2 regions of the Streptomyces sp. NPDC037242 genome follow, and region 1 is predicted to be linked to the other one. Evidence: riboswitches for the same ligand, from Rfam matches in the RefSeq annotation. Region 1 holds a riboswitch; the other holds the start of a gene.

Region 1 (3,389 bases):
CCTCCTCATGACCAGCGGGCAAGCGGGATGCCTGCTCCTCCTCGCGTTCCAGGGCCTCCTCGGAGACTTTCCCGCAGTCGGCGTTCTGGGGCTGGTCGCACTCCAGTCCTGCTTCGGCGCGGGCAGCGGACCGGCCTCGCGGACCTTCATCGCGCACCTTCTGCCCGAGCAACACCTGGCCGCAGGTTTGGCGTTGAGGCGAATGTCCTTCCAGGGCGCCATGCTGCTCGGGCCCGCGCTGGGCGGACTGATCGTGGACGGGCCGGGAGTTGGCGCCTGCTACCTGATCGACGCCCTCACCTTCATGGCCGCGCTCTACGGTGCCTTCGGCCTGCCGCAGCCGAAGCCCGGAGACGAGCCCGCACCGCCCGGCCTGCGCGGAGTGCTGGACGGCCTGGCCTTCCTCGGACGCACTCCGGTCATCCGCGGGGCCCTGCTCACAGACCTGGCCACCACCGTGCTGTCGATGCCCGTCAGCCTGTTCCCCTTGATCAACGCCGAACGGTTCGGCGACGACCCGCGCACGCTCGGACTGTTCCTCACGGCCCTGGCCGTCGGCGGCGTGGCGGCGTCGCTGTTCTCCGGGACCTTCACCCGGCTTCCCCGCCCCGGCCTGGTCATGCTCGCCGGATCCGCCGCCTGGGGCGCGGCGTTGACCCTGTTCGGCACGTCGCCCGACCCGTGGCTCGCGCTGGCCTTCCTCGTCATGGCCGGCGCCGCCGACACCGTCTCCGTCGTCTCCCGGAGCACCGTCGTGCAACTGCACACCCCGTACGAACTGCTCGGCCGCGTCGGCGCCGCGGAACAGATCGTCGGGCAAGCCGGCCCCGACATCGGCAACCTGCGCGGCGGCCTGGTCGCGGACGCCACTTCGGGAGCCGCCGCCCTCGTCAGCGGTGGTCTGCTGTGCCTCGGCGCCGTGGTCGCGGTGGGAGCCGCTACGGCAGATCTGCGCAACGCAAAGCGCTGACGGTCACAGCTGCCAGTACGTCCCCGCGCGGGAATCCACGTGCACCACGTGCCGCCCGACGCGTACCACGTGGTGGTCCGGACCGGACCAGGAGCCGGCGGCGCCATCGGCGCCGGGCAGGGGGGTCCAGATCTCCAGGAAGGTGCTGCCGTCCGGGTTGGTGCCCCGCTCGACGAGGCTCGCGCCCTCCCACCGGAAGGTTCCGGTGTCTTCGCCGGGCTCGCCCGTGAGGTGGTGGAAGCGCACCTGGGTGCCGTCGAAGGACGTCGTACCGGCGAAGCCCCGGCTGTCGGCGTAGTACGGACCGGCCTGCAGCCAGACCACCTCACGGTCCTCGACGAGGGGCCCGCCGTTGCGGCTGATGCCGCGCCGCAGCCAGGCCCCGCGCGCGGGCACCGGGACTCCGGGGCCGGACGGTACGGGCCCCGCAGGCACCAGGCGTCCGGGCTCAGGCGCGGTCATCGGCGGCGGGCTCGTCCACGGCCAGGAGCGTCAGCGGTACGTTGCCCCGCACCGCCTGCGCGTACGGGCAGACCGCGTCCGCCCGGTGCAGCAGGGGCTGGAGGTCCGCGGCCCGCCACCCGGGCAGGCTGACGGTGAGGGCCACCGCGAGGCCGTAGCCCGCAGGCGTGTCCGTGGTGCCGAGCTGCACTTCGCAGGCGACGTGCGCGGCCGAGGCGTCCGCCCCGAACTCGGCGGCGACCTCCGCGAGCGCCGAGGTGAAGCAGGCGGCGAAACCGGCCGCGAACAGCTGCTCCGGATTGGTCGTGCCGGGCGCCTTCTTGCGCGGCGGCGCGAGCAGGACGTCCAGGCGCCCGTCGTCCGTGCGGACGGACCCGGTACGGCCCCCGGAGGCGTGCGCGGTCGTCCGGTAGAGGCTGCGGGTGAGTGGCACGGTCATGGCGTTCGGCCCATCTTGCTCGACGAGGACACTGCCCCGGCGGGGGCAGCGTGCGGCGCTGCTGGTGCAGCAACACTGCGCGCGTCGTCGTGCGTGACCGGGTACGGCGCATCTCGTCCGGGGCCTTGAAACGGGCCGCCGGACAACCTAGCAACGCAGGCGCCCGACCGGGGCGCGTCCCCACGGTGACGTTCCTCACCCGCGGGGAGGCCCGGGACGGCGGCGCCGATCCGGGGCGCCGTCCCCGTCAGACGCGGTTCAGGGGCAGGCCGAGGTCGGCGATCGCCATGGTCTGGTCAGTGACGGCGACATCGGTGTCGGTGAACCGGGCGGACCCCAGCCGGTCGCGGACGAGGGCGCGCAGTGCGGGGTGGTAGGAGTCGAGGTCGTCGAGAACGGCCTGCGGAACCTCGACGGTGCCGTAGAAGCTTCGCGGCCGGGAGGTGAGGCCCGGGGCCTGGGGTGTCTGGCGCAGACCGTCGACCGTGTGCAGGGTGAGTTCGAGCTGCTGGTCGCCCGCCTGGAGGATCAGGGGCGTGGCGGCTACGGCCACATCGAATTCGCGGACATGGGCCGTCACTTGGCCGAGCGGGCCGGTGTAGTGGTAGGGAGAGGGCGGCGCGAGGGTGTCGGCGGAGCGGTCGACGGGCGTGTTCTGGAGGGTGCGGCCTTCGAGGAGCTCGTCGGTGGAGGTGAAGGCCCACTGGGACGCGGTGAGGGCCTTGCTCCAGTAGCCGGTGCGGCCGTGGTTGCCGCCCTCGACGCGGAGCTCCCGTGCGTCCGATCCGACGCCGGTCTTGTGGATCGAGATCCGGTCGGTGACCTGTCCGGGGATCTTGGGCTGGCGCATCCAGTCGGGGGCGGGCAGTTGGATCTTCGGGAAGACCGCGCCGCGCTGGTCCTCGTAGGAGTAGCTGAAGAAGACCTTGTCGGAGCCCGCGATGTCGAAGTCGTAGAGGCGGGTGTACATGTCGCCGTAGCGGTTGATGACGAACGAGGTGGAGGCGGCGGTGGACAGGGCCTGGGCCTGGAAGCGTCCGCGCAGCGGAGTGGCCATCTCGTAGCTGTGGTCGGCGGGGAGCCAGGGGTCGACCCAGGTGATGCGGCTGCCGTCGTCGCTGAGCGCGAAGACGTGGGAGACCTTGGCGCCGCCCGCCGGGTGGTCGTTGCCCGCGGTGTCGCGCCACACCTTGTCCTCGCCGGGAGACAGGACCGACCAGGTCCAGCGGGCCGACCGGTAGGGGACGGTGTTGCCGCCGCCCAGCCACAACGGGGCCCCGTAGCGGTGCGTCCAGTTCCAGGTCCAGGGCGCGTTGAGGGCGTGGTCCATGGTGTAGATGTTGCCGTTCTCGTCGAGCGCGACCAGCTCGTCGTCGTCCACGGAGATCCCGGTGACATGCCCGGCCAGGCATGCGGGCAGCGCCATCGTGCGCCAACCGCCGCTCCTGGCGGCCTCCTTGACGTGGATCTGGCCCCCGCGCAGGGCGAAGGACCACCGTCGGTTGAAGGTACCCGTGG
Region 2 (3,389 bases), on a different contig from region 1:
AAGGTCAAGGAGTTCTTCATCGCGATCAAACTCGGTCGCGAGAAGTCGAAGAACTACATCCTTGAGGGCTACCTGAACACCAGCTACTTCGGCCGCAACGCCTACGGCATCCAGGCCGCCTCCCAGGCCTATTACGGCAAGGACGTCGGCAAACTCACCACCGCGGAAGGCGCTTACCTCGCCACCCTCCTCAACTCCCCGAGCGCCTTCGACGTAGTCGCCCACCCCCAGAGCCGCGCCCGCGCCCTCGGCCGCTGGAACTACGTGCTCGACGGCATGGTCAAGAAGAACTGGATGACCCCCGCCGAACGGACGGCCACCACCTTCCCCGAGCCCGGGAAGGTCCGCGGCGCCGCAGGGCTCTCCGGGCAGCGCGGCTACCTCGTCGAGGCCATCAAGGACTACATCGTCGAGAACAAGATCCTCGACGACAAGACCCTCGCCGAAGGCGGCTACCGCATCACCACGACCATCGACAAGCGCCGCCAGACCGCCATCGTCGACGCCGTCAACGACAAGGTGGTCAGCAAGCTCGACCCCGAGAAGCGCAAGGCGGACCGCGTCGTGCGGACCGGCGCTGTCTCCATCGACCCGGCCACCGGCAAGGTCGTCGCCATGTACGGCGGCATCGACTACACCAAGCAGTTCGTCAACAACGCCACCCGCCACGACTACCAGGTGGCCTCCACCTTCAAACCCTTCGTCTTCGCGGCCGCCGTGCAGAACAACTCCCGCACCCAGGACGGCCGCACGATCACCCCGTACACGATCTACAACGGCGACAACAAGCGCCGCGTCGTCGGCACCCGGATCCCCTACGCACCGGAGAACGAGGGGCAGGTCAGCTACGGGAACATCACCGTCAACACCGCCACCGACCTCTCCGTCAACGCCGTCTTCGCGCAGATGGTCGTCGACGTCGGCACCGAGAAGGTCAAGAAGACCGCCATCGACCTCGGCATCCCCGCGAGCACCCCGAACTTCGACGCGGGTCCCGCCATGGCGCTCGGCACCATGCAGGCCAGCGTCCTCGACATGACCCAGGCGTACGCGACCCTCGCCGCGCACGGCAAGCACACCCCGCACACCTTCCTGGAGAAGATCACCAAGGAGGGCGACACCGTCACCCTCCCGGACCGCAACACGAACCAGGCCGTCAGCCGCGAAGCCGCCGACACGACCACGTCCATGCTGGTCAGCGTCGTGGACAACGGCACCGGTACGGCCGCCCTCGCCGCCGGGCACCCCGCCGCGGGCAAGACGGGCACCGGGGAGCTCGACCGCTCGGCCTGGTTCGCGGCGTACACCCCGGACCTGGTCACGGTCGTCTCGATGATGGGCCAGGACCCGGACACCGGCGCCCTGGAGTCCCTGTACAACGCCCTCGGCGAGTCCCGTATCGGGGGCGGCGGCTACCCGGCCCGGGTCTGGGCGCAGTACACGAAGACGGCCCTGGAGGCCACCGACCCGGTCGACTTCGACCTCGAACTCATGCCGGGCGCGGACCGGCCCCCGCCGGTGGCCCCGAACACCCCTCAGCAGACCCCCGACGACGACTTCTCGGCCCCGCCGGTACGGCCGAGCCCCCCGACGGGCGGCCAGAACCAAGGCGGGCAGACCAACGGGGGCCAGACGCAGGGCGGGCAGACGCAGGGCGGCCAGACCAACGGGGGCCAGACCCAGGGCGGACAGACACAAGGCGGCCAGACCCAGGGCGGCCAGACCAACGGAGGCCAGACCACGGGGGGTCAGACCACCGGCGGTCAGACGACCGGAGGCCAGACCGACGGCGGCGCCACCACGGGAAACCTGGGCGGCGCCACCGAAGGCGTACGCCCCCGCCCCCCGGCGGACTACCTCGAATGACCCCGGTCAGTGACCGGAGGTCATCTTCAGCCCCACCACGGCGACCAGCAGCAGAGAGATGAAGAAGATCCGGGCGGCGGTGACGGGCTCACCCAGCACCACCATGCCGAGCACCGCCGCACCGGCCGCACCGATGCCGACCCACACGCCGTACGCCGTGCCGATGGGCAGGGTCTTGGCGGCGTAGGAGAGCAGCACCATGCTGGCGACGATGCCGGCGCCCGTGAACACACTGGGCCAGAGCCGGGTGAAGCCTTCGGTGAATTTCATACCGATCGACCAGCCGACTTCGATCAGGCCGGCGACGATGAGAAGAACCCAGGCCATGACAGGCACCTCCGGGACGAGAGCGAACGGGGGTGCGTCGTCTTTGCGTCCAGCTACCCGGTACGGCGCGTCTCGTCGGGGGTTCCCCTCCACCCTAGCAAAGAACGGGCAAAGCGCGCCAAAAAGGGCCGGTGACAGTGGTCACCGGCCCTTCTCGCACAAGAATCAGAGGCGCAGGGGGAACTCAGAGATAGAGCCCGGTGGAGTCCTTCGACCCCTCCAGCCGCTCGGCGGCCACCGCGTGCAGGTCCCGCTCGCGCATCAGTACGTACGTCGCCCCGCGCACCTCCACCTCGGCCCGGTCCTCGGGGTCGTACAGCACCCGGTCGCCCGGCTCCACACTGCGCACGTTCTGCCCGACCGCGACCACCTCGGCCCAGGCCAGCCGCTTGCCCACCGCGGCCGTCGCCGGGATCAGGATGCCGCCGCCCGAGCGCCGCTCGCCCTCGGGCGAGTCGGACTTCACGAGCACGCGGTCGTGCAGCATGCGGATGGGGAGCTTGTCGTGCGTGGTGGTGTTGGTGGTGTCGTCGCTCACGCCCCGAACCTACCTCAGCGCTTGCGCCGCGCCGACAGCACGAGCAGCCCGAGCACACCCACCGCGACCAGCGCGACCGGGACGATCCGCTCGACGCGCGGGGCCCCGTCCTCGTGCCGCAGCCCGTCCCGCACGTCCGTCACCAGACGGTTCACGGCCACCACGGCGCGCCCGGCGGTGTGGTCCACGACGCCGACGGCCCTGGCCTTGGCATCCCCGATGATCGTCTTCGGGTGCATGCGCACGCCGATCTCATCGAGCGTCTCGGCGAGCTGCTCGCGCCTGCGGACGATGTCCGCCTCGATCTGTGCGGGGGTCCTGGCTTCCGGCACCGCGCTGCCTCCGTCGTCATGGTCGTGCTCGTATGTGAACAGGCTGTCAGCTTAGTCTCGTGGCATAACGATGCCCTCCCGAGGAGACTGTTGAGATGAGCGAGCGACTGCAGCCCGGCGACACCGCCCCGGCCTTCACCCTGCCCGACGCGGACGGCAACGAGGTCTCGCTCGCCGACCACAAGGGCCGCAAGGTGATCGTGTACTTCTACCCGACCGCCCTGACCCCCGGCTGCACCAAGCAGGCCTGCGACTTCACGGACAACCTCGCCGTCCTGGCCACGGCCGGCTACGACGTCATCGGCGTCTCCCCGGACAAGCCGGAG

Evidence for each region. A riboswitch is a leader RNA that binds a small molecule or an ion and turns the genes downstream of it on or off. The one in region 1 is predicted to bind guanidine.
Region 2: it holds a riboswitch for guanidine, as region 1 does, so the genes downstream of both, ACZ7GJ_RS21830 (DMT family transporter) here and ACZ7GJ_RS31820 (Ohr family peroxiredoxin) in region 1, are expected to answer to the same signal.

The regions. Positions count from the first base shown of each region.
Region 1 covers NZ_JBVJUY010000035.1:76,731-80,119, forward strand. The annotation lists gene ACZ7GJ_RS31810 (MFS transporter) at 1-970, shown strand, start outside; gene ACZ7GJ_RS31815 (hypothetical protein) at 974-1,432, opposite strand; gene ACZ7GJ_RS31820 (Ohr family peroxiredoxin) at 1,419-1,871, opposite strand; guanidine-III (ykkC-III) riboswitch at 1,950-2,013, opposite strand; gene ACZ7GJ_RS31825 (hypothetical protein) at 2,119-3,389, opposite strand, start outside.
Region 2 covers NZ_JBVJUY010000018.1:25,389-28,777, reverse strand. The annotation lists gene ACZ7GJ_RS21835 (transglycosylase domain-containing protein) at 1-1,866, shown strand, start outside; gene ACZ7GJ_RS21830 (DMT family transporter) at 1,873-2,193, opposite strand; guanidine-III (ykkC-III) riboswitch at 2,225-2,286, opposite strand; gene ACZ7GJ_RS21825 (GroES family chaperonin) at 2,378-2,680, opposite strand; gene ACZ7GJ_RS21820 (DUF3618 domain-containing protein) at 2,746-3,063, opposite strand; gene bcp (thioredoxin-dependent thiol peroxidase) at 3,159-3,389, shown strand, end outside.